DNA from 2 places in the Lactobacillus sp. ESL0785 genome. Region 2 is predicted to be linked to the other one. Evidence: a T-box and tRNA genes for the amino acid it is inferred to sense, from the RefSeq annotation. Region 2 holds a T-box; the other holds one or more tRNA genes.
The links. The T-box of region 2 lies ahead of pheS (phenylalanine--tRNA ligase subunit alpha). A T-box ahead of a tRNA ligase gene usually reads a tRNA of that ligase, here a tRNA-Phe.

Region 1: it has a tRNA-Phe gene. The T-box ahead of pheS (phenylalanine--tRNA ligase subunit alpha) is inferred to sense a tRNA for this amino acid. The anticodon was not compared.

Annotation. Positions count from the first base shown of each region.
Region 1 is NZ_CP113916.1:414,719-429,305, reverse strand. It holds gene OZY43_RS02215 (LTA synthase family protein) at 1-1,589, opposite strand, end outside; gene OZY43_RS02210 (lysylphosphatidylglycerol synthase transmembrane domain-containing protein) at 1,659-2,684, opposite strand; gene OZY43_RS02205 (glycosyltransferase family 4 protein) at 2,684-3,727, opposite strand; gene OZY43_RS02200 (glycosyltransferase family 4 protein) at 3,720-4,880, opposite strand; tRNA gene OZY43_RS02195 (tRNA-Leu) at 4,999-5,083, opposite strand; tRNA gene OZY43_RS02190 (tRNA-Cys) at 5,127-5,197, opposite strand; tRNA gene OZY43_RS02185 (tRNA-Gln) at 5,219-5,290, opposite strand; tRNA gene OZY43_RS02180 (tRNA-His) at 5,298-5,370, opposite strand; tRNA gene OZY43_RS02175 (tRNA-Trp) at 5,383-5,453, opposite strand; tRNA gene OZY43_RS02170 (tRNA-Tyr) at 5,458-5,539, opposite strand; tRNA gene OZY43_RS02165 (tRNA-Phe) at 5,547-5,619, opposite strand; tRNA gene OZY43_RS02160 (tRNA-Asp) at 5,626-5,699, opposite strand; tRNA gene OZY43_RS02155 (tRNA-Met) at 5,703-5,776, opposite strand; tRNA gene OZY43_RS02150 (tRNA-Ser) at 5,787-5,873, opposite strand; tRNA gene OZY43_RS02145 (tRNA-Glu) at 5,906-5,977, opposite strand; tRNA gene OZY43_RS02140 (tRNA-Ser) at 6,502-6,591, opposite strand; tRNA gene OZY43_RS02135 (tRNA-Ile) at 6,594-6,667, opposite strand; tRNA gene OZY43_RS02130 (tRNA-Gly) at 6,672-6,742, opposite strand; tRNA gene OZY43_RS02125 (tRNA-Phe) at 6,760-6,832, opposite strand; tRNA gene OZY43_RS02120 (tRNA-Asp) at 6,839-6,912, opposite strand; tRNA gene OZY43_RS02115 (tRNA-Met) at 6,916-6,989, opposite strand; tRNA gene OZY43_RS02110 (tRNA-Ile) at 7,025-7,098, opposite strand; tRNA gene OZY43_RS02105 (tRNA-Met) at 7,111-7,184, opposite strand; tRNA gene OZY43_RS02100 (tRNA-Pro) at 7,218-7,291, opposite strand; tRNA gene OZY43_RS02095 (tRNA-Arg) at 7,300-7,373, opposite strand; tRNA gene OZY43_RS02090 (tRNA-Leu) at 7,383-7,468, opposite strand; tRNA gene OZY43_RS02085 (tRNA-Gly) at 7,478-7,549, opposite strand; tRNA gene OZY43_RS02080 (tRNA-Thr) at 7,562-7,634, opposite strand; tRNA gene OZY43_RS02075 (tRNA-Leu) at 7,666-7,747, opposite strand; tRNA gene OZY43_RS02070 (tRNA-Lys) at 7,760-7,832, opposite strand; tRNA gene OZY43_RS02065 (tRNA-Val) at 7,837-7,909, opposite strand; rRNA gene rrf (5S ribosomal RNA) at 7,913-8,029, opposite strand; rRNA gene OZY43_RS02055 (23S ribosomal RNA) at 8,113-11,023, opposite strand; rRNA gene OZY43_RS02050 (16S ribosomal RNA) at 11,241-12,808, opposite strand; gene OZY43_RS02045 (NAD(P)/FAD-dependent oxidoreductase) at 13,269-14,246, shown strand; gene OZY43_RS02040 (VTT domain-containing protein) at 14,258-14,587, shown strand, end outside.
Region 2 is NZ_CP113916.1:1,148,544-1,163,130, forward strand. It holds gene OZY43_RS05435 (penicillin-binding protein 2) at 1-1,982, opposite strand, end outside; gene OZY43_RS05440 (BadF/BadG/BcrA/BcrD ATPase family protein) at 2,183-3,094, shown strand; gene greA (transcription elongation factor GreA) at 3,150-3,626, opposite strand; gene pheT (phenylalanine--tRNA ligase subunit beta) at 3,700-6,117, opposite strand; gene pheS (phenylalanine--tRNA ligase subunit alpha) at 6,117-7,166, opposite strand; T-box leader at 7,203-7,406, opposite strand; gene OZY43_RS05460 (helix-turn-helix domain-containing protein) at 7,454-7,804, opposite strand; gene OZY43_RS05465 (RNA methyltransferase) at 7,886-8,650, opposite strand; gene OZY43_RS05470 (acylphosphatase) at 8,743-9,075, shown strand; gene yidC (membrane protein insertase YidC) at 9,110-10,078, shown strand; gene OZY43_RS05480 (HAMP domain-containing histidine kinase) at 10,145-11,719, opposite strand; gene OZY43_RS05485 (response regulator transcription factor) at 11,697-12,410, opposite strand; gene OZY43_RS05490 (DUF177 domain-containing protein) at 12,548-13,111, opposite strand; gene OZY43_RS05495 (nucleotidyltransferase) at 13,114-14,268, opposite strand; gene rsfS (ribosome silencing factor) at 14,275-14,587, opposite strand, start outside.

The DNA.
Region 1 (14,587 bases), 730 kb from region 2:
TAAGTCTTCCTAATGCCGCCTTTAAGGCCTGCCATATGAAACATTAATGGCACCCGTTGAAACTTCAAATTATCAAAATCCGTAAATTCATCCTGCTTCAGCAATTGTGCACTTGCCTTGTGGTGATTACCTGAAATACCGTAATGATCGCCATACAATACAACTAAAGTTTTTTTATCAAGTCCTGTTTTCTTCAGCCAATGCATTAACTCACCAATTGCTTGATCCAAATAATGAGCTGTCTGCACATAGCCGTCAACAGTTTCATCCCCAGTATCTGTCTTTGCAATTGTTTGGTTTTTCTTATCAATGTCATAGGGATAATGGTTAGTTACCGTAATCAGCTTTAAATAAAATGGCTGCGGTAAACGTTCAATATACTTAATTGACTGATCAAAAAAGATTTTATCTTTCAAGCCATAGCCAACATAATATTTCGGCTTATTTTGATAATAAGATAATGGCATAAAATACTGATAGCCAAATTGCTTATAGGCATTATTACGATTCCAAAATGAACCAGCGCCACCGTGCATGACCGCAGTTGTATAGCCAGCCCGCTGATTTAAAATCGCTGGTGCACTTTCAAACGTGTTCGACGTGCCGTAACTCGACATTGCAGAGCCTGATTGCAAACCATAAAGCGAATTTTCCAACATCATTTCAGCATCAGATGTCTTACCTTGACCGACTTGATTATAAAAGTTAGCAAAACTCAAAGTATCTTTAGCATGATATAACTTACTTAGGTTAGGCGTAACTGCCTTTCCCTTCCATTTATACCCAATCAAAAATTGCTGAAAACTTTCTAAGTGAATAACTAGGACATTTTTCCCCTTAGCTACACCAGTATATTGCGGATTCGGCTTAACATAATTTGCCTGCAGATATTTTTGCACCGAACTCAAATCCGAAACATTTGCTTTAGCCATCTGGGCACTTGTCTGTGCAGTCTTAAAGCCATCATAGACAGCATAATCGTTCATCCCCAGATACTTAACAATATAATTATTATCAAACGTCCGCGTCAATAAACCCGAACGGTCTTTTTGTGCCATTAATACGTTAAGACCAATTAAAACTACGGCTAATCCTTCTAATAATAGATTGAATTTCAACTTAAATGGTCGTAAGTCATACTTAATAATGCCACTACAAAGTAAACAAATAATCGCACCTACATCAATAAACGTTAGAAAGTCAGTAGCGTGTGTAATCCCAACAATACTTTTACCAAGATTATCTGCAGTTGAACCCGAAGTCTTAATAATTGATAACGATAAAAAATTTGAAAACTCACGGTAATACAAAATGTTAGCAAATAACCATAAGCTCAGTACAAAATCAATTGCAATAACAATCCAATACGATTTGCGGCCCTTAAAGAATAAACCAATTCCTAATAGAAGCAAGCCTGCTGGTAATGGATTAAGTAAGAGTAAAAAATTTTGAGTTGCTCCTACTGCTCCCAAATTAAATTTTGTTAAATAGATTGCGTATGTTTTCAGCCAAAAAGTCACTAAAACAATAGTGAAAAAGCCTAATTTGGTTCCTGTCAACCTTTGCAAAAAAGACTTGATCCGTGTCATTTCCTTCTCCTCTCACCACGTTAATATACTACGCTAAAGCGAAATTAAACATAGTGATTTTAGCAAAAATTAATCATTTGCCGGACTAATAATTTTTTGTGGTTTAAATATCCAACCGAAAATTCCTAGAATCATCCCAAAGAAATACGTCACAAACCGCCACAAAAACATCCCTAAAACCAAGGTCCCATTAGTTGAAATAAAAGTAGCAAAGAGCGTCTGAAAACTGTATTCAGCACCACCTGAAGCTCCTGGAATCGGAATAATTGCCATAAACATAATAATCATAATATTCATTTGCGTTACACTAGCCCAGTTAGCTGGTACATTCAAGGTTACTAATACCAGATACGGAATTGAATAAAAACAAAGCAACTGTAAAATCGTAAACACACCACTTAAAAGCAGCTTGGTTTTTTCTTTTTTTAATTTTTGACTTTCACGATAAAAAGTATCAATTTTAACCATTGTCGCTTGCCGCCAAACAGCGACACGTTGCGGATTAATCACTTTTGCCAGCAGATTCATTAACCAATCAGCTGCTTTTTTAGTCCAATTATAAGCAAATAAAATCGCTAGTAAAAAAATGATCGAGCTAACATGAATTAAAAAGCCAATTGCAATAAAAAATGCAAGTCCGGCAAATTTAGTTACGACCATATGAAACCCGCTGATAATGGTCACAACATAAGCTAAAAATACTACTATTTGATAAATAATAAATTTCATCAGCAATAGTGATGTTGCACGACCACCTTCAATACCCATTTGTACCATAGCCGCTAATTGTGATGGCTGTCCACCCGTCGACATTGGTGTGATGGCATTAAATAAGGCTTGAATAAGTGGAATCCTCATAAATGACCATTTTGAACGCTTAGGCTCATTCTTTCTATGTGCTAAGACTGCCAAAATACTTGCTTCAAAAACATAAGATAATAACATTAAACCAAAAACAGCAATTAAACTCCAAAGATTGATTTTCTTTGCTGCCGCTAAAAGTTGTGCTACTGGCGTTTCTTTTAAGTCAACAAACAAAACACCGCTGCTGATTGCTAAGACAATAAGTATTCCCCACAAATGTTTTTTATTCATCAGTGGATCTGCCCCATTCTTTTACCAATTTCATATTGTTCATGATAAAAATTATTCCAAATTTGTGCCAAATGCTCCTCAGAATACTTTTGACTAGCTAAATTAGACAAATTTTGGTACTTATTCAGCAATTCCTTGTCATTAACTATTCTTTGCAGCTGGGCATTCATCGCCTCAAAATCAGGCCCACTAAGATAGTAGCCACTAATAATAGCCTGATATAAATCCAAATCTCGCAACAAAACTGGTGTACCACAGCTAAAGGCTTCGAGCACAGACATCGGGAACAACTCATCATAAGACGGCAAAACGAATAAATCTGCAATATTGAGGTAGTCAACTAATTCTGCACGCTCAATAATTCCCGTAAATTTAAGGTTTGCTGGTGGATTATCAACTAATTTTTTAAAATGATCATACCCATCCGTGATTTTTCCAAAAGAGAAACCACCAGCCCAAATAAATTGAATATCAGGATTAGCTGTAGCCATTTTAACAAAATCATCAACACCCTTACGAGCTTGTACCTGACCGTCGCCAAAGACAACAAATTTGTCTAGCGGTATCCCCAATTGATGACGAAACGCATTTTTCTTCTCTTGCCGCTCAGGATAAAATTCCGTCTTCGAAACAAAATTGGGAATATATTTTACTCGGTCACGTTTAATGCCATACTTAACCAATTTATCAATAAAAATTGGATTAACAACAACAATTTGATCCATTCGCTTATAAAAATCAATTACATACTTGTAAAAAACTTTTTTAGCAAAACCGGGTAACTTAATTGAACCTTCCAAAGTTTCCGGCAAAAAATGCACGTAGCCAATTTTACGACCACGACTCGGTGAAAAGCTATTAGCAAAATACGTGGGATTAATCGTATGGTAATGCGTTAAATCACTTGCACCATACTTATTATTGGTCACATAAAACTCATCAACTAAGCGTGTCCTAAGTAAGCCAATTAATTCGTTATAGGCTGAGCCAACACCCTGGCCTTTAACTGAAGCAGCTTGAGAGAACATATTTATTCTAATCATTAGATTCCTCTTTATAGTTATCAATTACTTCCTGGTAAAACTGATGAACACTCCTACCAAAATGTTCGGCTGAAATTTGGTCAAGTTTAGCAGTCAATTTTTCTTTAGGAATTGTGTATTGTCCCTGCCGCAAATAACCTAGAATATCTGTCAGCATCTCACTTGGCTGAGTAAACACTTGACCAAAATCAGGATCATCAAAAACGTGTTCAGTATAATCCGTATCATAAACAACACACTTGGTTCCAGCAGCCAAGGCTTCAATGTAAGTCAAGCCCTGCGTTTCCGTATCACTAGCAGATACAAAAAGATTGGCCATTCGATAATAAGCACCCACATCTTCATGCAAAACATTACCGGCAAAAATAACATAATCTTCGAGAGTTAGACGTTCAACTTGCTGTTTGAGATCATCAACATCTGGACCATCGCCAGCGATTACTAAGCGTACCGTTGGAAATTCATCAATGATTTCAGGCATTGCATTCAATATCCGGTCAATTTTTTTCTCACTTGCAATGCGACTGAGCGTTAATAGAACGGGAGCGTCTTTAGCAATTCCAAGTTCTTGACGAACATCATGAATTGCCGCTTGATTCATTTCTTTAATGTCCACACCAGTCGGAATTACGCGCATAGGTATACTTACACCATAGCGGTACAAAAGAGCTTCTACGCGCTTACTTGGGGCAATTACACCGTCCATATTTTTAAGAAAAACATTGGTAAATTGCTTAACGTGATATGGCCGCAGTAAATGGCCATTCAGAACATAATGCAGATAATCTTCATACATTGTGTGATAGGTATGAATTGCCGGAATTTTAAGTTGATGGGCAACATACTTACCAATCATTCCTAATGCAAATTCAGTTTGTGTATGAACAACATCTAGCTTAACCTCACGAGCAACCTTAGTTGCTTCAAAAAAGCCGCGAAAGGCCACTCGACGAGCAGTAAATGAAATAAACGGTACACTGCTAAAACGAAAGACATTAGCTTCAACTGTCCCTTTTTTGACATGTGGATCAGTCGTTGTAAAAATAAAAACATTATGCCCCTCTGCTTCAAGGGCATCCTTAAGCGTTTTAATCGATGTTGCCACACCACTAATTTGTGGAAAATATGTATCGGTAAAAATACCAATATTCATCTGAATACCTCCGTATACTGGTATTATAAAGATTATGCATTGCATGTGCAATTATTATAAGAAAAATTATTATTTATAAAACAAAAAAACAACTCCCGTTAGGAGCTGTTTCTAATAATAGCGGTGATCGGGGTCGAACCGATACGTCCGAAAAGGACACCAGATTTTGAGTCTGACGCGTCTGCCAATTCCGCCACACCGCCATAATATTAAATTATTAATTAATAGTCCGTGCAATGAACCAAAAGGCGGGGATCGGATTTGAACCGACGATTAAGGTTTTGCAGACCTCTGCCTTACCACTTGGCTACACCGCCATTAGCTATTTTAATAATAGATTGGGATAGCTGGATTCGAACCAGCGCATAATAGAGTCAAAGTCTAGTGCCTTACCGCTTGGCTATATCCCAATGCTAGGGCGGAATATGGGATTCGAACCCATGTATGCCGGATCCACAAACCGGTGTGTTAACCCCTTCACCAATTCCGCCATGAAGGTAAACAGGGATAGTAGGAATTGAACCCACACTAGCGGTTTTGGAGACCGATGTACTACCTTTATACGATATCCCTATTATGGAGGAGGGTGGATTCGAACCGCCGAACTCAGAGAGAGCGGTTTTACAGACCGCCGCGTTTAGCCACTTCGCTACTCCTCCAGGCTGATGGCGCGGGACGGAATCGAACCGCCGACACAAGGAGCTTCAATCCTTTGCTCTACCAACTGAGCTACCGAGCCATCTTACGGTCCATATCAGATTTGAACTGATGATCTTCTCCGTGACAGGGAGACGAGATAAACCACTGCTCCAATGGACCATATTGCGGGAGATGGATTTGAACCACCGACCTTCGGGTTATGAGCCCGACGAGCTACCTAACTGCTCCATCCCGCGATGTTATTAAAGGAGGATGTGGGATTTGAACCCACGCACGAGAAACCCGTCTAACGGTTTTCAAAACCGTCCCCTTAAGCCACTTGGGTAATCCTCCAAAATGTAAAAAATACCAAAACTTGTTGGCAATGACCCGTACGGGATTTGAACCCATGTTACCGCCGTGAAAGGGCGATGTCTTAACCGCTTGACCAACGGGTCATATTCTTTTCTTCTTACAACATAAGACGCTTAATTATAATACCTAATATTGTCTGAAAAGTCAACTATTTTATTTTGTAAATTCAAGTGTTGCATTACATACCTGAATCACAACGTTATTAATAATACAGGATTACACCGAATCTTGCAAGACTTTTATATAAAAAAGTTTGCTTTTTTGTATAACAGTTATCTAACCATTGATATTTCAACCTTTTATCTATCAAGTAAATGGAAGTTTTATTCTAAAAACTACCTAAGTTTGCTATATTATACTTACTCTGCAAACAAATTTTTACTTATGTGAACTAATCTTGAACCTAAAATAAAAATCACTCTTCAGTATAACGAGTAGTCAAGAATAACTTGAAAGTTATCAGAAAATATATAAACCTTATTTTGACGACTGCTGAATAATAACGTTAGCCAGTAAATACTAATCTGAATTTTTGAAAATACATTATACCAAATAAAACACTTTAAGAATTAATACTCAAAGTGTTTCTAAAATAATATTCAATTAACGGAGACTGAGGGATTCGAACTCTCGCACCGGAATAACCCGATCTACACCCTTAGCAGGGGCGCCTCTTCAGCCACTTGAGTAAGTCTCCAATGGGCCTAAATGGACTTGAACCATCGACCTCACGCTTATCAGGCGTGCGCTCTAACCAGCTGAGCTATAGGCCCATTAAGCGGGTAACGAGAATCGGACTCGCGACTAAAGCTTGGAAGGCTTTCGTTTTACCACTAAACCATACCCGCACAAATATGTAAAATAATGGCGCGGGACGGAATCGAACCGCCGACACAAGGAGCTTCAATCCTTTGCTCTACCAACTGAGCTACCGAGCCATCTTACGGTCCATATCAGATTTGAACTGATGATCTTCTCCGTGACAGGGAGACGAGATAAACCACTGCTCCAATGGACCATATTGCGGGAGATGGATTTGAACCACCGACCTTCGGGTTATGAGCCCGACGAGCTACCTAACTGCTCCATCCCGCGATGTTATTAAAATAAAAAGTACAAAATCCAAATTATGGACCTTGTAGGACTCGAACCTACGACAGGACGGTTATGAGCCGTCTGCTCTAACCAACTGAGCTAAAGGTCCAAGCTCTAGCAATAGCGGCGGGGGGGATCGAACCCTCGACCTCCCGGGTATGAACCGGACGCTCTAGCCAGCTGAGCTACACCGCCAAGAAGTAATCACAAAAAACATAAGATTACAAATCGGGAAGACAGGATTCGAACCTGCGACCCCCTGGTCCCAAACCAGGTGCTCTACCAAACTGAGCCACTTCCCGTTTATGCATGCGCCCTGAAGGATTTGAACCTTCAACCTTCTGATTCGTAGTCAGACACTCTATCCAGTTGCGCTAAGGGCGCGTCATTATATGCCGAGGACCGGAGTCGAACCGGTACGGTTGAAACCAACCGCGGGATTTTAAGTCCCGTGCGTCTGCCAATTCCGCCACCCCGGCAAGTAATGAAGCGGAAGACGGGATTCGAACCCGCGACCCCCACCATGGCAAGGTGATGTTCTACCACTGAACTACTTCCGCGTAATATATAAATGCCGATTATACGATTTGAACGTACGACCCCCTGTTTACAAGACAGATGCTCTACCAACTGAGCTAAATCGGCATGATGTAAATATGGTAACTATATTGGCCAATACGGGTGGTGGGACTTGAACCCACACGTCCGAAAACACTAGAACCTAAATCTAGCGCGTCTGCCAATTCCGCCACACCCGCAAAATGGGGTCATGAGTCGTGACGGGCTTGAACCGTCGACCCTCTGATTAAAAGTCAGATGCTCTACCGACTGAGCTAACGACTCGGTATGGAGGATACAGGGCTCGAACCTGTGACCTCCTGCTTGTAAGGCAGATGCTCTCCCAGCTGAGCTAATCCTCCAAAGCACGGCAGCGTCCTACCCTCGCAGGCAGTCTCCCACCAACTACTCTCGGCGTGAAGAAGCTTAACTGCTGTGTTCGGCATGGTTACAGGTGTTTCCTTCTTGCTATTGCCACCGTACTTTTTCTGTTTGAGTTCTTACACTCAAAACTAAATATAATCTCTTAAAAAAAACTTACTTACAATCCCAGATTGCTCAAGCTCTGGTCAAGTCCTCGACTGATTAGTACTAGTCCGCTCCAAGTCTCACGACTCTTCCACTCCTAGCCTATCTACCTCTTAGTCTTTGAGGTGTCTTACTACTTTCGTATGGGAAATCTCATCTTGAGGGGGGCTTCGCACTTAGATGCTTTCAGCGCTTATCCCTGCCATACTTAGCTACCCAGCTATGCCTTTGGCAAGACAACTGGTACACCAGCGGTATGTCCATCCCGGTCCTCTCGTACTAAGGACAGCTCCTCTCAAATTTCCAACGCCCACGACGGATAGGGACCGAACTGTCTCACGACGTTCTGAACCCAGCTCGCGTGCCGCTTTAATGGGCGAACAGCCCAACCCTTGGGACCTACTTCAGCCCCAGGATGCGACGAGCCGACATCGAGGTGCCAAACCTCCCCGTCGATGTGAACTCTTGGGGGAGATAAGCCTGTTATCCCCAGGGTAGCTTTTATCCGTTGAGTGATGGCCCTTCCATGCGGTACCACCAGATCACTAAGCCCGACTTTCGTCCCTGCTCGAGTTGTCTCTCTCGCAGTCAAGCTCCCTTATACCTTTACACTCTGTGAATGATTTCCAACCATTCTGAGGGAACCTTTGGGCGCCTCCGTTACTCTTTAGGAGGCGACCGCCCCAGTCAAACTGTCCATCTGACACTGTCCTATATCTCGCTTAGAGATATTAGTTAGAGCAGCCATCAAACAAGGGTAGTATCCCAACATTGCCTCTGATAAGACTAGCGTCCTATCTTCTCTGGCTCCTACCTATCCTGTACATGTTTAACAGCTACTCAATATCAAATTGCAGTAAAGCTCCATGGGGTCTTTCCGTCCTGTCGCGGGTAACCCGCATCTTCACGGGTATTATAATTTCACCGAGTCTCTCGTTGAGACAGTGCCCAAATCATTACACCTTTCGTGCAGGTCGGAACTTACCCGACAAGGAATTTCGCTACCTTAGGACCGTTATAGTTACGGCCGCCGTTTACTGGGGCTTCAGTTCGAACCTTCGTCTTACGACTAAGCTCTCTCCTTAACCTTCCAGCACCGGGCAGGTGTCAGCACCTATACGTCGTCTTACGACTTTGCAGATACCTGTGTTTTTGATAAACAGTTGTTTGGGCCTATTCACTGCGGCTGGCTCTTACACCAGCACCCCTTCTTCCGAAGTTACGGGGCGATTTTGCCGAGTTCCTTAACGAGAGTTCTCTCGCTCACCTTAGTGTTCTCCACTCGACTACCTGTGTCGGTTTGCGGTACGGGTACGTTAGCTCTCACTAGAAGCTTTTCTTGGCAGTGTGACTTCCAAACCTTCGCTACTTTAATTTCGCTCCTCATCACGACTCATGATTATTAAAAGCAAGCATTTAACTCACTCTCTCACTTATCGCTTGAACATGGCTTCCAGCGCCATGCGTTCTTTGCCTCCTGCGTCCCTCCTTCGTTTTTAACGATCTAACGCAGTACAGGAATCTCTACCTGTTGTCCATCGGCTACGCCTTTCGGCCTTACCTTAGGTCCCGACTTACCCTGGGCGGACGAGCCTGCCCCAGGAAACCTTAGTCTTTCGGCGGATAGGATTCTCACCTATCTTGCGCTACTCATACCGGCATTCTCACTTCTAAACGCTCCAACTATCCTCTCGATTAGCCTTCACCGCATTTAGAACGCTCTCCTACCACGTGTATTACTACACATCCACAGTTTCGGTACTATGCTTAGCCCCGGTAAATTTTCGGCGCAGCGTCACTCGACTAGTGAGCTATTACGCACTCTTTTAATGATGGCTGCTTCTAAGCCAACATCCTAGTTGTCTACGCAACTCCACATCCTTTTCCACTTAGCATAGATTTTGGGACCTTAACTGGTGATCTGGGCTGTTTCCCTTTCGACTACGGATCTTATCACTCGCAGTCTGACTCCAGTGCTTTGATATCTGGAATTCGCAGTTTATCTGAATTCAGTAACCCCTGACGGGCCCTTCGTCCAAACAGAGCTCTACCTCCATTATCATCCTCGCACCAGGCTAGCCCTAAAGCTATTTCGGAGAGAACCAGCTATCTCCAAGTTCGTTTGGAATTTCACCGCTACCCACAGCTCATCCCCGCAATTTTTAACTTACGTGGGTTCGGTCCTCCAGTGCGTTTTACCGCACCTTCAACCTGGCCATGGGTAGGTCACTTGGTTTCGGGTCTACATCAACTAACTATCTCGCCCTATTCAGACTCGCTTTCGCTACGGCTCCGTCTTTTCTGACTTAACCTCGCTAGTTAACGTAACTCGCCGGTTCATTCTACAAAAGGCACGCCATCACCCTTTAATGGGCTCTGACTACTTGTAGGCACACGGTTTCAGGTTCTCTTTCACTCCCCTTCCGGGGTTCTTTTCACCTTTCCCTCACGGTACTGGTTCACTATCGGTCACAATTTAGTATTTAGCCTTGCGAGATGGTCCTCGCTGCTTCAACCGGAATTCCTCGTGTTCCGGCCTACTCAGGATTCTGCTCAGCGTACTTTCAATTTCGCTTACGGGGCTCTCACCCTCTCTGGCTTATCTTCCCAGATAATTCTGCTATCTCCTGTACTACCTTCTTGCAGTCCTACAACCCCAATTGATAAATCAACTGGTTTGGGCTCTTTCCTCTTCGCTCGCCGCTACTAGGGAAATCGATTTTTCTTTCTCTTCCTGCAGCTACTTAGATGTTTCAGTTCACTGCGTCTTGCCCTAACTGACTATCTATTCATCAGCTAGTAATATGATCTCTCATACTGGGTTCCCCCATTCGGATACCTCCGGATCTCTGCGTACTTACCGCTCCCCGAAGCATTTCGCTGTTTGTCACGTCCTTCTTCGCCTTATTGTGCCTAGGCATTCACCGTGCGCCCTTCTTTTCTTGACCTTACTCAAGATACTCTCTCGGTCGCTCTTGCAATCTGTTTCTTTTCTTCAATGATTGTGTCTCGGTTTTTTTCTTGGATTATATTCAGTTTTCAATGTACTAACTCTTTTTGAGGTACTACCCTCAAAACTAAACAATGTTCGCGCCTTTCGTGTGCTTCCGTTGCTCCTAGGCTTCCTCTAGTATCTCTACTCTCCACCTATTCGCTCTTCCTTAGAAAGGAGGTGATCCAGCCGCAGGTTCTCCTACGGCTACCTTGTTACGACTTCACCCTAATCATCTGTCCTACCTTAGACGGCTGACTCCCCGAAGGGTTATCCTACCGGCTTTGGGTATTACAGACTCTCATGGTGTGACGGGCGGTGTGTACAAGGCCCGGGAACGTATTCACCGCGGCGTTCTGATCCGCGATTACTAGCGATTCCAGCTTCATGCACTCGAGTTGCAGAGTGCAATCCGAACTGAGATTAGCTTTAAGAGATTCGCTTGCCTTCACAGGTTCGCTCCTCGTTGTACTAACCATTGTAGCACGTGTGTAGCCCAGGTCATAAGGGGCATGATGACTTGACGTCGTCCCCACCTTCCTCCGGTTTGTCACCGGCAGTCTCATTAGAGTGCCCAACTTAATGCTGGCAACTAATAATAAGGGTTGCGCTCGTTGCGGGACTTAACCCAACATCTCACGACACGAGCTGACGACAGCCATGCACCACCTGTCTTAGTGTCTCCGAAGAGAACTTCATATCTCTATGAATTGCACTAGATGTCAAGACCTGGTAAGGTTCTTCGCGTTGCTTCGAATTAAACCACATGCTCCACCGCTTGTGCGGGCCCCCGTCAATTCCTTTGAGTTTTAACCTTGCGGTCGTACTCCCCAGGCGGAGTGCTTAATGCGTTAGCTGCAGCACTGAGAGGCGGAAACCTCCCAACACTTAGCACTCATCGTTTACGGCATGGACTACCAGGGTATCTAATCCTGTTCGCTACCCATGCTTTCGAACCTCAGCGTCAGTTACAGACCAGAGAGCCGCCTTCGCCACTGGTGTTCTTCCATATATCTACGCATTCCACCGCTACACATGGAGTTCCACTCTCCTCTTCTGCACTCAAGAAAGGCAGTTTCAGATGCAATTCCCCGGTTGAGCCGAGGGCTTTCACATCTGACTTGTCTTCCCGCCTGCGTTCGCTTTACGCCCAATAAATCCGGACAACGCTTGCCACCTACGTATTACCGCGGCTGCTGGCACGTAGTTAGCCGTGACTTTCTGGTTGATTACCGTCAAATAGATAACAGTTACTCTATCTATCCTTCTTCACCAACAACAGAGCTTTACGATCCGAAAACCTTCTTCACTCACGCGGCGTTGCTCCATCAGACTTGCGTCCATTGTGGAAGATTCCCTACTGCTGCCTCCCGTAGGAGTTTGGGCCGTGTCTCAGTCCCAATGTGGCCGTTCAGTCTCTCAACTCGGCTATGCATCATCGCCTTGGTAAGCCATTACCTTACCAACTAGCTAATGCACCGCGGGTCCATCCTCTAGTGACAGCTCGAAAGCCGCCTTTCATAGCTAGATCATGCGATCTTACTTCTTATTCGGTATTAGCATCTGTTTCCAAATGGTATCCCAATCTAGAGGGCAGGTTACCCACGTGTTACTCACCCATCCGCCGCTCGCGCTTTTATCTTCCTACCCGAAGGTATTCTGTTAAAATTGCTCGCTCGACTTGCATGTATTAGGCACGCCGCCAGCGTTCGTCCTGAGCCAGGATCAAACTCTCATTTTTAAATGTTTGTTTGAATGTTTGCTCATTCGTTCCAAGATTTGCATCTCGGATTTATTTGCTTGCGAAATTGACTTCGCTTTTTTGTTTTGGGTTCTTACACCCGCACACTTTTTGCGAAAACATTGTTCAGTTTTCAAGGTACTACCCGCTGATGCATTAGCTGCACCAGCGCTTTTTTATTTTAACAGAAGCAATTTCTTTTGTCAAGAACTTTCTTCTGCAACGCTCTTGATGAATTCTCGCTTCACTCAACAGCGTTTATTATCTTACTAAACCTTTCACTCTTTGTCAACTGCTTAGCTTGATCTTTTTTCGCCGCCTCTGACTCTCAAGCCTTTCGCTCTCTTGCCCGACGACAGTTATTAATACTACCAACTTACTCTCTCTTTTGCAAGCTTTTTTTGCAAATTATTAAAATGACTTACTTCTAATTTCATGGTAAAGTTGTTATATCAACGTTTTGAGGGGAGTTTTTAAAATAAAAAAATTTGACATTGCAATCATCGGCGCAGGTCCAATTGGACTTTTTGCTGCTAATTTTGCTCATTTACATGGTCTAAAAACAATTGTATTCGATTCATTAGAGGAGGTGGGCGGCCAACCTAAATTACTTTATCCATTCAAAAAGATTTTTGACATTCCCGTTTTTGCCTCAATTACGGGTCGGAATTTAATTACACAGTTAAAGTTGCAAGCTGAAAAAAATGCTTCTTTTTCTTTAAATCATCGTGTAAGTGAAATTAATCATGACGATGATCATTTCCTAATTGACCATGAATTTCTTGTTAAAAGCGTTATTATTGCTACAGGAACCGGCTCATTTTCACCTAAAAAATTTCCACTTAAGATGGATAAAGAGCAAACTAAGCACGTTCACTACTATATAAGAGAGCCTAAAAAATTCGCCAAGCAAACAATAGGAGTTTTTGGCGGTGGTGATTCAGCACTCGATTGGGCACTAGAATTAGCTCAGCAGCCGGACACACAAATCAAACTAATCCATCGACGAAACGAATTTCGCGGTTTAGAAGGTAGTCTAACGCAACTAAAAAGTTTAAAAAATGTTGAAATTCTAACGCCTTATCTTCCTAAAACCTTACAATTAGTGAATAATCAGCTAAGCATCGGCTTAAAACAAGTCGGCACAACAACTATTAATCAGCAAATTTTTGACCAAATTGTTGTTGCCTATGGTTTTCGCGCTAATAATAACTTTGTTCGCAAGTGGGGCGTTAATCTATCTGGAGGACAAATTACAGTCTCTAGTGAAATGAAAACTAACATTCCCGGTATTTACGCAATCGGTGATGCTACTACCTATCCTGGGCGCGTACCAGTGATTGGTCTTGGTTTTGGCGAAGCACAAATCGCAATTACTTCAATTATGCGGTCACTTTTCCCAGAGAAAACTTTAACCATCCACTCAACTAGCATTTAGGAGAGAGCTTTATGACGCTAATCAACTTTATCCTACACATTGACCAGCACTTGATTACTATCGTTAATCAATTCGGTAATTGGACCTATATCATTCTCTTTGGCATTATTTTTATTGAAACTGGCCTCGTGATCTTTCCGTTTTTACCCGGAGATTCGCTGATCTTTGCTGCCAGTTCCATGGCAGTTAATCCCAAGTATCACTTAGATATTTGGCTAGTTTACCTCACAGTGCTACTTGCAGCTGTTCTCGGCGATGCCTGCAATTATGAATTAGGTGTTCGCTCAGTCAACGCTGGCATTCGCCATTCCTGGTTTAACAAGTTAATCAATCAAAAAAAC
Region 2 (14,587 bases):
TTAGGATTATTTGACGGGGCATAACCCACAAAGGTTGCATTAATTAGTTCTGGTGGATTCTTTCGGTTAGGATGATCTGGATCATAGTAAAAAGTCTGCGCTGTCCCTGACTTACCTGAGATGGAAGGCTTAATATCCTTAAGCTTATGAGCTGTACCCCAACCGTTAGTGCCATGAACTACTCGCCAAAAACCTTGATGAATTACATCTAGCTCATCCGGTGTCCACGGAATCCGTAATTGAACATTTGGCCGTTTATTATAATCAATATAAATTTTCTTACCATCATTAGCCGTGCGTCCAACTGATTGGACAACATACGGCTGGAGACGGTAGCCACCATTAGCAATCGTTGACACGTACTGCGCCAATTGAATTGGGGTATAAGCATCATAGTTGCCATAAGCCAAATCAAGCACAGAACCCGACAGAATTTGTCCTTGGCTATTAAAGGACTTCCCTTGAATACCCGCAGATTCACCGGGTAAATCAACACCTGTTTTTTGCCCTAAGCCAAACATATTAAAATTACGCCGCAATGTGTCAAACGCCGTATCCGGCATGCTAATAAATTCCTTAGGTACATACTTAGCATGAACCCAATTCATTGCTAAATGCATCATATAAATATTACTAGATACTTCCAAAGCCGTTGGCGCATCTAATGCACCAAACGTGCCAACCGGATAAACAGATTTTTTGATCGGTGAACCGGGTAAATAAATTGGCGTATCGGGCAAAGTATTATTAGTCGGGGTAATTACTTTGTTAATTAAGCCGCCGCCGACCATAGCACCCTTAACCACTGACCCCATAACGTAAGTTTGATTAATCACGCCTAAGGCATTATCGGTTACTTTATTTTTATTCGGATCACGGCTAATTCCTGCCATTGCCAGTAACGCACCCGTTTGCGGATTCATTGCTACAGCATAAGCCCCGTTAGAATAATGAGCAGCTCCAGATGCAATTGCTGATGAATACACCTGCTTAAGTGCATTCTGGACTTCTTTTTGATACTTAGCATCTAGGGTTAAAACTAAACTTGCCCCAGCCTGACCAGAATAAATTGACTTAGTCTGCTCAATGTTGCCATCTGTCTTAGTCCAAACCTTACTAGTTGACTTGGTTCCCTTTAACAGCGGTTCATATTCTTCTTCTAAATAGGAAGTACCCACCCGATCATTACGTGAATAACCGTTAGTTAAATAATATTGTAAATTATCACTTGGCAGCCCAGCCTTTTCTGTTGAAACAGAACCGATAATACTCTGAATTGATGAGCCGTTAGGATATGACCGCTGCCAATCAGTTCCAATCCCAACTCCAGGCAAACTAGATAAATGCTCACCCACTTCGGCAATTTCCTTATCAGTTAAACCCTTATTCTTAACATAAATAGTTGATAAGGTGTACGCACCAGAAATTTTATTATAAATTAGTGCAGCAGTCTTTTGCTGCCGCGTTAACTTAATATGTTCTTTGCGCACTTGGTTGTCGATTGCATTATTGATCAATTCCTCATCTTCAGTAGCCTTAATTGCTTTAGGTACCTTAGCTGTTTCCTTGATACTATTATTTTTGTCACCCAAATAATAATCGATTACTTGCTGCTCAGTGGGTTTTTCATCATCTAAACTAATGTAATAACTCAAAGCATTAGAAATCGAATAAACTTGGGCTGCGGTAGTTGATGCACTTTTAGTATAAGTAATTGCGTTTTGAGCCTTGTTACCAACCAAAACACGCCCCTTACTATCATACATTACTCCCCGCGGTACTTGACTGGACACAACGGCCGAATTAGACTTCTGCACTTCCGCCTTAAAGCGCGAACCGTAATCTAACTGCAAGTAAGCCAGTTGCCCCACAAGAGTTGCAAACAAGACAAAAATAATTCCTAAAATAATCTTCATTCTAATTGGTGTTGAAGACTGATTCTTGGAATTAGCAGTTCCGTGATTTTTATTAGAATATTTCACTTAATTCAAACCTCTCTAAACTAGAGTCATTTTAACAAAAACTAGGCTGCAATTCTATTACTTACCCTGAGCTTTGGCAAAATTTTAAAAGATTAGCAGCTACCGCCAAAAAGTGAAGAAGCAAGCCTAAAAATTTCTTCTGTATCTACCCTATTTGTAATAAAATGAAGACGATAACAAAAAAGAAAGAGGATTTAATAATGACACTTAAATATCAAATTGGCGTTGATGCTGGCGGCACCCACACGACCGCAATTGCTTACGACTTAGACGGTCAAGAACTAGGCCGCGCTGAAGCTGGTCCCGGACAAGTAAATACTGATTATGACAACGCAATTGTTAATATCAGTCAGGCAATCAACCAGTTAATTAACCAAATCGATGGTGACTGTCAGCGCGTCTTATGCGGTATGGCAGGCTTATCCGTTATCGGCAATGCACCACAGGTAGCTGCCACCATTTCTGCTAAAATTAATAATCTACCTACACGAGCAGTAACTGACTCACTCCTTGCCCTTTATAATGGACTTGAGGGCGCTGATGGCGGACTAGTTATTGCCGGAACTGGTTCTGTTTTTAACGGCTTACAAAACGGTCATATTATTACAACAGGCGGCTATGGTGCTACTTTAGGCGATGAAGGTTCAGGATATGCTATTACTTTAGCCGCAATTAAATCTGCCCTCCTTAGTTGGGACAAACGTGAAGAAAACGATCTAATTCAAATGTTTAATCATTTACTTGGCGTTACTAATATTGTTGACGGTACTGCTAAGTTTTACCAAATGACTAACCCTGAAATTGCTGCAATGGCGGTCAGTGTTGCTAAGTTAGCCGATGAAGGCGAGCCAAATGCTACTGCCGTCATTAAGGAACAAGCAGAATTGCTGGCTCGCGATATTATCATCGGCATGGATCGCTATGACAATCCGAAACCGATGAAAGTGGCGTTGACTGGCTCAGTTTTAGCTAATAACTCGATGCTGCGGGGCTTTTTAGAAGACAAGGTTCATACTAAATATCCGCAAGCAGAATTTTCAATTTCCAACGGTGAGAATGCCCGTGGTGTCGTTTTTGATAGAAGCAATGATTACCGGCATTTTACTAACTAATTAAATTTAACAATAAAAAAGGAGCAGCCTTAACAGCTGCTCTTTTTTGTTAATCTTATTCTTCAACTTTATCAATGACAACATCAAATTTGCCGCCTGGCGTTGTAATTGTTACTTTGTCACCCTTCTTTTTACCCAAAATAGCTTGGGCAATTGGTGAATCGTTAGAAATCTTACCATTTAATGGGTCAGATTCATCACTACCGACAATCGTGTAAGTTTCTGGATCATCTTCACCAACTTCAGTATAAGTGACTGTCTTACCAACAGAAACTTCATCAGGATCAGTTGCATTAGCATCAACAACGTGCGCATATTTGAGCATTTCCTCAACTACACTAATTCGATCTTCAAGATGACTTTGTTCATCCTTAGCGGCATCGTACTCTGAGTTTTCCGATAAGTCACCATATGAACGCGCAACCTTAATTCGTTCAATTACTTCTGGACGTTTAACAACTTTTAAATTCTTAAGTTCTGCTTCAAGCTTTGCTTTCCCTTCAGCAGTCATTGGATATGATTTTTCAGGCATAAAATATACTCCTTAAAGCTAAATTTTCTTTGCAATGGTCTATGATATTAATTTCTACGCCTAAAGTCAACCTCTAACGAATTTTTGCTGCAAGTTTTTCTGTTAAGGCAGTACTAATTACACTCATTGCCTGAGAAACAACTTCATCAGTCAACGTATCCTGCTCATTTAAGAAACGTAAACTATAAGCTAAACTCTTCTTATCATCATCAATGTGTGAACCTTGGTAAACATCAATTACTCTTACAGTCTTAAGGTACTTACCACCATTAGCCCAAATAACTTTTTCAAGCTCACTGTTAGTAATTTCTTTTTTAACCAAAATTGACAAATCACGTTCAATTGCTGGGAATTTCGGAGCCGGTGTTGAAACCGTCTTAGGCCGTAAAATGAGCGGAATAATCTGATCCAAATCAAGTTCATAGCAATATAGCTCGGAGCCATTTAGTGCCTTATCAGCCATCGTAATCATTGGAATAATCATCCCAATTAAACCAACATATTGTCCTTTAATATAGATACCCGCAGTTCTTGTTGGGTGCATCCCCACAATTACTTCTGCACGGTATTCAACATCATCAAGATTAATACCAATTGCAGTAAACAGGTTAGTTAATTGACCCTTAACATAATAGAAATCAACCTTTTCATCTTCATGTTGCCAGTTAGCAAAATAAATATTACCCGAATATAATGCTGCTAAGTGCTCATGTTCATTGTAAGTACCATTTTCTCGGTCATAAACACGGCCTTGCTCATAGAGAGCTAATTGGTTCTGCTTACGTGCCATGTTATAACTAGCAGCATCGACTAAGCCCGTTAACAGATTTTGCCGTAAAGTTGAGCGACTAGAATTAAGTGGCATCTGTACTCTAACAACTTCTTTAGGCTGTTTAACAAAAGATAGTGCCTTTTCCGGTGAGGTTAAAGAATAAGAAATTGCTTCAATTAAGCCTTGCCCTTGAGCAACCTTCTTAATTCGTCTTAATGCCGTTTCTTCTGCAGAATAACCACCGTGGGTTTCTGCTAAAACCGGCTGTGTCGACTTAATATTGTCATAGCCATACAAGCGGCCAACTTCTTCAACTAAGTCAGCAGGAATCGCAATATCCCAACGTCTTGCTGGTACATTAACCGTTAAATTATCACCAGCAAGTTCGGCTTGGAAGTTCAATCGGTCAAAAATATGAACCATTTCGGTACCAGAAATTTCTGTTCCCAAAACTTTATTAATATATGAAACTGTCGTTTTGATAACAACTGGTTTATGCTTTTCATCGCTGCCCTTAATTACACCCTGACAAACTGTTCCTTGCGCATCATTTCTGAGCAGCAAGGCAGCCATGTCAAGAGCACGCATCGTAGCATCCCAATTAACACCCTTTTCATAACGACTAGAAGCTTCAGTTCTGTTAGCGTGACGCAAGGCAGCTTTTCTAATTAAAGTTGGATCAAAAACAGCTGACTCTAAGATAACATCAGTCGTATCATCTTCAATTTCTGAATTCAAGCCACCCATGACACCGGCCATCATGACTACTCGGTCACCATCAGTAATGACAATATCATTAGGATCAAGGTCAACATCCTTGTTATTAAGCAGTGTCAGCTTTTCACCCTGCTTAGCCTTTCTGACAACCAACTTACCACTCTTAAATGCCCGAGCATCATAGGTGTGCATTGGTTGGCCCGTTAACAACATCATGTAATTAGTGACATCAACAACATTATTAATTGGCCGAATACCAGCATTCCACAAGCGACGCTGCAACCATAATGGACTATCTGCAATTTTAACCCCAGTTATTTTCCGCAAATAAAACTTAGGTGCTAATTTGGGATCAACCTCAACAGTAAAATCCTTAGTCCAATCTGGACCGTCAGCTTTTAGTGTCACATCTTCAACTTTAACTGGCTCATCAACAATTGCGCCAACTTCATAAGCTGAGCCCTCCATTGACAGAGTATCAGCACGGTTAGGCGTAATGTCAAAATCAAAAATGTAGTCGTCCATCCCTAAAGGTTCATAGGCATCTTGACCTGGTTTAATATCTGCATCTTCAGGGAAAACATAAATCCCATCAGTGTATTTTTCAGGAACTAAATTGTCAGCAAAGCCAATTTCCTGTAAACCACAAATCATGCCGTTAGATTCAAAACCGCGCAGCTTGCCCTTTTTAATCTTAACGTTGTCAGCAATTCGTGCACCTGGCAAGGCAACAACTACATTTTCACCAGCGGCAACATTCGGCGCTCCACAAACGATTTGATGTGGTTCATCTTCGCCAACATCAACGTGAGTTATGTTAAGGTGCGTCCCCTCAATTGGCTCACAATCAATAATATGACCGATAACCAACTTCTTTAATCCTTCTTGAGGGTGCTTAACTTCAGCTACTTCAACACCGGTTCGGGTAATTTTTTCGCCTAATTGTTTGGGATCTTGATCTAATTTTAGAAAATCTTGTAGCCAATTGTATGAAACTAGCATTATCTTTCCTCCTTACGGAATTGCTCTAAGAAACGGACGTCATTAGTATAAAAGTCGCGAATATCGTCAATGCCATATTTCAAAATAGCAAACCGATCCAAACCGACACCAAAGGCAAAACCACCGTAAACATTTGAGTCAACACCAGCATTTTCTAACACATTCGGGTGTACCATACCAGCACCTAAAACTTCAATCCAGCCGGTATACTTGCAAATTGGACAACCCTTACCATCACAATTAAAGCAGGAAACATCCATTTCAACTGATGGTTCAGTAAATGGAAAGTAACTTGGACGCAAACGTGTTTCCCGGTCTTCACCAAAGATATGCCGGGTTAATAATTCCAGCGTTCCTTTTAGGTCGCCCATCGTCACATTTTTATCAATTACTAAGCCCTCCATCTGCATAAATTGGTGGGAGTGCGTTGCATCATCATCATCGCGCCGATAAACCTTACCGGGACCAACCATCTTTAAAGGTCCCTTAGTAAAGTCATGCTTCTCTAAAACTCGCGCTTGATCACCTGACGTCTGTGACCGTAACAAGTCTTCAGAATCAACATAAAAAGTCGCCTGCATATCACGAGCTGGGTGATCCTTAGGTAAATTCATCATTTCAAAACAATAATGATCAGTTTCAATTTCTGGACCCTGCACTACCTGATAACCCATCCCAATGAAGTACTTCTCTAAATCATCCAAGATAATATTAATTGGGTGCTCTGAGCCAAGATGCGTTTCCCGTCCCGGCAAAGTTACATCAAGTTCTTCTTTTTCTAGTTGTTCTTCAACTAATGCCTTAACAATTTCTGCTTTAGCATCATCCAATTTGGTGTTAAATAAGTCGCGAAGTTTATTTACCCGCTGACCAATTTCACGTCTATTTTCTGGTGCAACATCTTTCATTGAATGTAGGATTTCTGTCAATTCGCCTTTACGACCAATCAGCTTTACCCGTACATCATTCAATTTCTTTTCGCTCTTTGCCCTGTCAATTTCGGCAAGACCTTTATCACGAAGTTCTTTCAACCGATCAAATAAGTCCATAAAACTTTTCCTTTCAAACAAAAAAGCTCCATCCCTAAAAGGGACGAAGCTACGCGGTACCACCCTAGTTTGAACTCTTGCAAGTCCACACTCAAGTCTTCGTTAACGGTGAATACCGGAATTGATTAGATTCTACTAGCAAGGTGAAATTCACAGCTCTATTTAAATCCTTCTCTCAGCTCAATAAAAGGCTCTCTCTAATAAATGAGTACTGCTACTAGTCTTGCTCTTAGTAATTAATTACTAGAATAATTCTTTTGCAGACAACTTGCAAGTAAAATTTTACTTTAAACCCAATTATCAGCCCATTCATGAATTTGATCAAAAACTGGCTGCAATTCTGCACCTTTTTTAGTTAAACCATATGAAATAATCTTAGTCTGATCATCTACTGAGCGTTTAACAATTTTTTCTTGTTCAAGTTCTTTAAGGCGCTCAACAAGCACGCGATCAGAACAAGCAGACACGCAACTAGCCAGATCCTTGAAACGCATATAATTAGTTTCGCATAGAGAACTAATAATTAAACCATTCCACTTCTTGCCGATAATCCGAAATGCATTAATAAAATGGGGACATGACTCATACGTAACAGCCCGACACCCATTAGTTTGTTTAAATTTTGCTCCTTGGGCCATATAACCATTCCTCCCACTACTACTGTAATAACCTCAAGAATTATTATAAAAAAATTACTTACTAAAAACAAGCACCTACGCTTATGCAAAGTAATAGATCATAATGCCAGCCGCAACTGCTGCATTCAATGACTCAGCCTGCCCTTTAATTGGAATATACAACTTTTCATCACAGCTATTAGCTACCTCAGTGCTTACACCATGGGCTTCATTACCAATTACTAAACCTAATTGCGGCTCCTGCTTAAAGTCAGGCAGCTTTTGCGCTGATTGATCCAACATACTAGCGTAAATTGGAATTCCGTTATTTCTTAGAGTATTAATTGTTTCTACCAAATCCGCAATGATCAGATTAATATGAAATTGGCTGCCCTGCATTGCTCGCTGCGTCTTAGGATTGTATAAATCAACACTACTTGGTGATAAAATCACACCATCAAAGCCAGCTGCATCAGCAGTTCTAATGATCGTACCCACATTTCCGGGGTCAGCTAACTGATCAAGTAACACCCACTTACCATAATTAAAGGGATAAGCTTTGGGCTGAGCAATTTTAAGTACCATAAAGATATCTTGTGAATTTTTAGTACTAGATAAATGCCGTACAATCGCAGTATTAATCAGAATAACTTTAGTAGTTAAATCAATTATTCCTTCTGCTTCTAACTTCGCTAATGCCTGCTGGGTTCCCAACAAATACACAAATTTTCGCTTGGCCTTAATTGCTTCTTCAACTAGATGAAAGCCTTCAATTAAGTACATTCCTGTTTCTTCACGGTGCTTCTTTTGCTTCAACTTCGCTAAGTCTTTAATTAGCTTATTGTTAACTGAACTAATTTGTTCCAATTCAAACATCTTCTTTCAGACTCTATTTTAATGTAAACTTTCTAATTTTAAAAATGGTAAAATCAAGTAAACAAGTATTGAAAGGATTAATTATGGGCTTTTTTAATCGAAATAACCATCAAAATAGCAATAATTTTACAAATAGTAGCAATGAAACTTGGCAATTAACCGTATTCGGCATCGTCCAAGGCGTTGGCTTTCGCTGGAACGTCCAAGTATTAGCGGACAAACTGCAATTGCCCGGCACAGTCCACAACAATGCAGATCAGACGGTAACTATTATCTTGCAAACAGACTCAAGTCATGTCAATCAATTTTGCCAAGAACTGCCGCATAATATCTCACAATTTGCCCATATTACAAAGATTAAGAAAGAAAAACTAACAAATACGGGCAAAATGCATGGTTTTCATGTATTATATTAGATGTTGACTAAAAATAATGATGTGGTGAATTTAAATGAAAAAATATCGTAAATATCTGGGATTGGCTGTTTTAACTTTGACAGTCATGCTTATCGTGACTGGCTGTGCTCAAAGCAGCAATGCCTTAAATACGCCGCCTTCAAGCGGAATTTATGGCTGGATCTATAGTTTTATCGGCCGACCTTTGCAGAATATTATGCTTCGTTGCTACGCTGTGATTGGCGGAACTAATGGTGCTGGCTGGGCAATTATTTTAATGACTTTGATTGTGAGAATGATTTTACTGCCATTAATGTTAAACCAACAGAAGAAGACAACAACTCAGCAAGAAAAAATGTCCCGTGTGCAGCCGCAGATGAAACTAATCCAGGACGCAATGAAAAACAAGAATTTGACTCAAGACCAACAAATGACCTTGGCAACTTGGCAGCGTCAGTTATACTCACAAAATAATCTGTCACTAACTGGTGGCATGGGCTGTTTACCACTGATTATTCAATTTCCAATTATGATTGGAATTTATCAGGCTGTAATGTATTCCAAGACTTTAGCTAATTCTACTTTCTTAGGTATCTCACTGAGTAGCAGATCAATGTTAATGGCAATCATCGGTACTGCTTTTGCCTTTGTTCAGGGCTATATTTCACTAATTGGCATTCCCAAAGAACAGAAAAAGCAAATGCAGTCAATGATGCTAATGAACCCAATTATGACACTGTTTATTTCAATGTCTGTTTCGGGTTCAGTTGCTCTATATTGGGCTGCTGGTAACTTCTTTACTATTATTCAGCAGGTAATTGTAACCTTCATTATCATGCCGCGGGTAAAGAAAAGTGTCGATGCAGAGTTACAACATGAGCCAATTAAAGAAATTGTCACACAAGCTAAAATTGACGATTTACTTAACCAAACAGCAGCAACACCGACAGCTAATAAAGACACAGTACAAATGCACGAAAATTTGCGGAATCGCAATAAAGGCAAGCAACACAAACATAAATAATCCTGCTTTATGCAAATAAAAAGGTCTAGTTATGAGTATTAGTCATAACTAGACCTTTTTTGTTAGCTACTTTTCTTTTTCATCGCCTTCTGCGCGCTTGCGCAACTTTGCCGCCTGCTCCTTAGTCAAAGCTGGAAAGACAATCTTAAATTGGCTGCCCTGTCCTTCTACAGAGTCAACACTAATTTGACCGTGATAACTGGTTACTAACTTTTGCGCAATCGACAAACCTAGCCCATTGCCGCCCTTTTCTCGCGTTCGGGCTTTATCAACCCGGTAAAAGCGGTTAAAAATTTTATCTTGCTCTTCTTTAGAAATACCCTCGCCAAAGTCTTGCACCATAATGCTAACCTCATCATGCGAAAGTCCTGCTGAAACATTCATCTGCTTACGATCAGTTGAATACTTAATTCCATTATCAATTAAAATAACCAGTAACTGCTCTAAATGCCCCTGATAAATTTGAATTTCTGTATCTTGTGGTAAATCATCCATATCCAAACCAATTTCAAAATCTTGATGCACAAGTGACATATCACCAACAACACGATTAAGAACTTCAGAAACTCTTGTCACTGCATTCGGGTATTGAACGTTAATTTGTTCTGCTCGCGTTAAATCAAGCATTTCCTGAATTAAATGCTGCATTCGCTTAGCTTCTTGCAACGAAGCCTTAATCGATTCATCCAAGATCTCTGGATCATCTTTTCCCCAACGCTCAAGCATGTTCAGGTGTCCTTCAATTACCGCAACTGGTGTTCGTAATTCATGAGAAACATCACCGACAAATTCTTTCTGCTGCTCAATATAACGCTGCATTCTATCCAACATTTGGTTAAAGGAAACGGCCAATTCCTGTAATTCATCATGCCGGTGAAAATTCCTAATTCGTACTGTACTATTGGGATCATCATTAACTTCACGCGCAACTTTAGACATTTCCTTAATTGGCTTAACAATATTATGAACAATCATAAAGGCGATTATTGTAAATACCACTACCGCAATTAACGAAATGCGCACCATCCACTTAAGCAAATTCCGCATCAAGCCATTATAATAAGACATTCTGTTGACTACTATAATATAACCTGTCAGTTTTCCGTTTTTAACTGACCGCACCTTCTGATAAGTGACTAACTCTTGGCGGTGATTTTGAAAAACACGTTCCATGTGATATTCACCATTAAATTGCTTAAAAGCTGGAATTGCATCATCACTGCCATTGTCAAAAACATCTTGTTTTTGCAAATTATAAACAACTACGTTTAAATCTGGATTAGTCAAAGATGACAACAGGTCGTCATTAAAGGCCTTATTCTCACGCTGATCGTTTTCAATCGCAGGATTACCCTGCAATATCTTTCTAGTAGATGGCGTTAATGCTGGCACAACGTTAGCAATCTGCAATTCAGTTGGAATTTCACTAAGACTATTATTTAGTTTAACAATCATTTGGTTAGACGTTGCTTTTTGCTGGCCCAAAGATTGCTGCCCTACAAAAGAATAAATAATAACTGAAAAAGCAATAAAAGAGACCATAATCGTCAAACTGACGATACTGACCCACCGAACAATAAGTGATGAGTGTTTGGTCTCTTTTTTATTTTTATGATTTTTACTTTTCTTCATCGTCTTCATCTCTTACCATATAACCAGTTCCGCGAACGGTCTTGATATATGATGGCTTGCCCGGAATATCAATCTTATTACGTAAATAGCGAACATAAACTTCAACAACATTAGTTTCAATATTTGAACCTGGTCCCCAAATTTTAGCTAATAATTGGTCACGACTGACAACATTGTTCTTATTCTTAATCAACATCATAAACAGATTATATTCCCGCTTAGTCAGATCAACTGCTTTACCATCACTGCGGCGAACAATTCGGTTAGCAGTTTCGATTGTCATATCTTTGAACTTGATAACCTTCTTTTCGATTGTATCATCAGAAGCTTCTTGTTCAATCTTTACTCGCCGTAAAACTGCACGCAGACGAGCCAACAATTCCTCAATTGCAAATGGTTTAACGATATAGTCATCAGCACCATGATCAAGACCAGAAACACGATCAATCACAGAATCACGCGCCGTCATCATAATAATTGGTGTTGTCTTGACTTGCCGAACCCGACGAGCAATTTCTAAGCCATTTAGATCCGGCAGCATTAGGTCAAGCAAAATAGCATCAAAGTCTTCGTTTAAAGCGGTTTCCAAGCCCTTGCGGCCATTGCTCTCAACAACTGTTTCATATTTTTCATGTTTTAATTCCAGCTCGACAAAGCGAGCCAAGTTCTTTTCATCTTCAATAATTAAAATTTTTGCCATTTTTTACATCCCTTAATATCTATATTCCATACAAAACTTAAATATTTCTAATACTCTAATATTAATTCAAGCATACTTTAAAACTTGTGTTAAGACAAGATTAAAAATTCAAGTTACAGCAAACTTAAGCAGTTAATCTACTTACCCTTATTTTGTTGTTCATCCTTCTGTTCAAGTAGTTGCTTTAACTTAGCAAATGCTGGATTGACCTGATTCTTTTTACCGGCATCAAACTCAGCTTCCGAAATAACAGACCAGCCTTTACCTTCTGGGTAAATATCTTTTTCTTTCTCTTCAGAAGTCAAAATTGTTGTCGGAATATGCAACAGTAAATTATCTTCAATGGCTGTTTGCAAATCAATCACATCATCTTCAACCGGTACAATCGGTGTTGCACTCTTTTCCAGTTCTTCTTTAGCCACCTTGTCCTCTGAATAATTTTCATTAAACTGAAAATCTTCATGATAACTAACCGGTGCTAAACTACGACTTGACGGTACAATCAAGTCCGCTGTCACACGCAAAGCACAAGTAACATATGGCACATTATAAAAAGCATCTCCTGTTACTTGCACATTTTCTACCTGATAAAGCAATTTTTGACTTCTTTTTAAAAACTCTGGCCGTATCACAACTTCATTTTCAAAATGCGTGAGTGGGGTTTTACTATTTTTTATTTGTGAAAAATTAATCGTCAACATTTTTAAACCTCCAGCGGTCGTCGACCAAAGTTTTGATCGACCTGCAAAATCTGCTCAACTAAACGGTCAACCCGTAACTGTAAGTGCAATGAACCCTGTTGGGTATTCTTTTGGTCAATTTTAGAAACAATCTCAGCCGTAGTTTCTTTTCTGATTTTTTTCAAATAACGCCGGCCAATTTTACTATAACCCAATAAAAATAATGATTCATGATTAAAACTAGCCAGCATATCATCTTGAGTAACATTTAGTAAAGTATACAAACTAAGTCGACGTAAGCGGGAATAAGTATACCGCTTTGACTTAATCGCACGCAAGAATTCAGTAAAATTATGCGCTTGGTGAATTTCTTGCTTCATTTTGTATTCTAACCCTTCACTCATTTGATAAATTTGGCGTAACTGTTCTACTGATGAGGACTCAAGCCGATATTTTAAAAATGGAAACAATAGATTCCAATTAGGATATTCCGGTTGCTTATACAAAGCAGCTACTTCCTTTTTAGGAAGCCATTGCTCTAGCGCTGTGCCGGTTTTACGGTGCAAAATAATATTGCGAATTGCACTAGCACTTTGTACAACACCTTCACGCTGCAACAAATCATCATGTCCAGCACCAATTCTGTTTACTGCATGCAAAATAAGCGGCGTGCCCAAATTATAGTTAGCAACTGCATAAGCTAACCCCAAAATCGCATTAGGTTGATTAACCTCATAGCCAACTTCCCGCGTAACCATTTGGTTATACTGCGTTGAATAAGTTTGACTATAATCATTAAAATCCATGTGATTGGGCGGAATTTCAGCAATTTTGCTGCCTAAATAGGCAAAATTCAGCGTTGCATCTTCCACACCAAATACCAAGTCACTTACTCCCAACTTGGCTAACTGATTAATGCTACCAAGCGAAAATAGGTTAGCCGGCTCAACTGACGTCGAAAATGGCATTTCAAAGACAAGATCTGCTCCACTTGCTAAAGCTGCTTGCGCACGGGCCCACTTATCCATAATTGCCATTTCACCGCGCTGCACATAATTCCCTGACATTAAAACCACAATCGGGTCACTACTACCAGCTAATAAACGTGCCTGATTTAATAAAAATTCATGGCCGCTATGCAAGGGATTAAATTCAGCAATGATCCCCACTACACTCATTATTTATTAATCTTCCTTTATTTCCAATTTTTTACCAGCAGACCATAATTTTTCAACATTATAAAATTCACGTGCTTCTTGTGTAAAAATATTGACAACTACATCGCCTAAATCGAGCAAAAGCCAGTTAGATTCACTTGAACCTTCAATCCGATAATCATAATAGTCAACTTGATGGGCCTCATCAATTACAGCATTAGCAATCGCGTGTAATTGGCGGTTTGAGCTGGCACTAGTCACAACATAATAATCGGCTAAGATACTAATTCCCTGCATATCATATGCTGCTGTATCTTCACCATGACGATCACTAATCGCC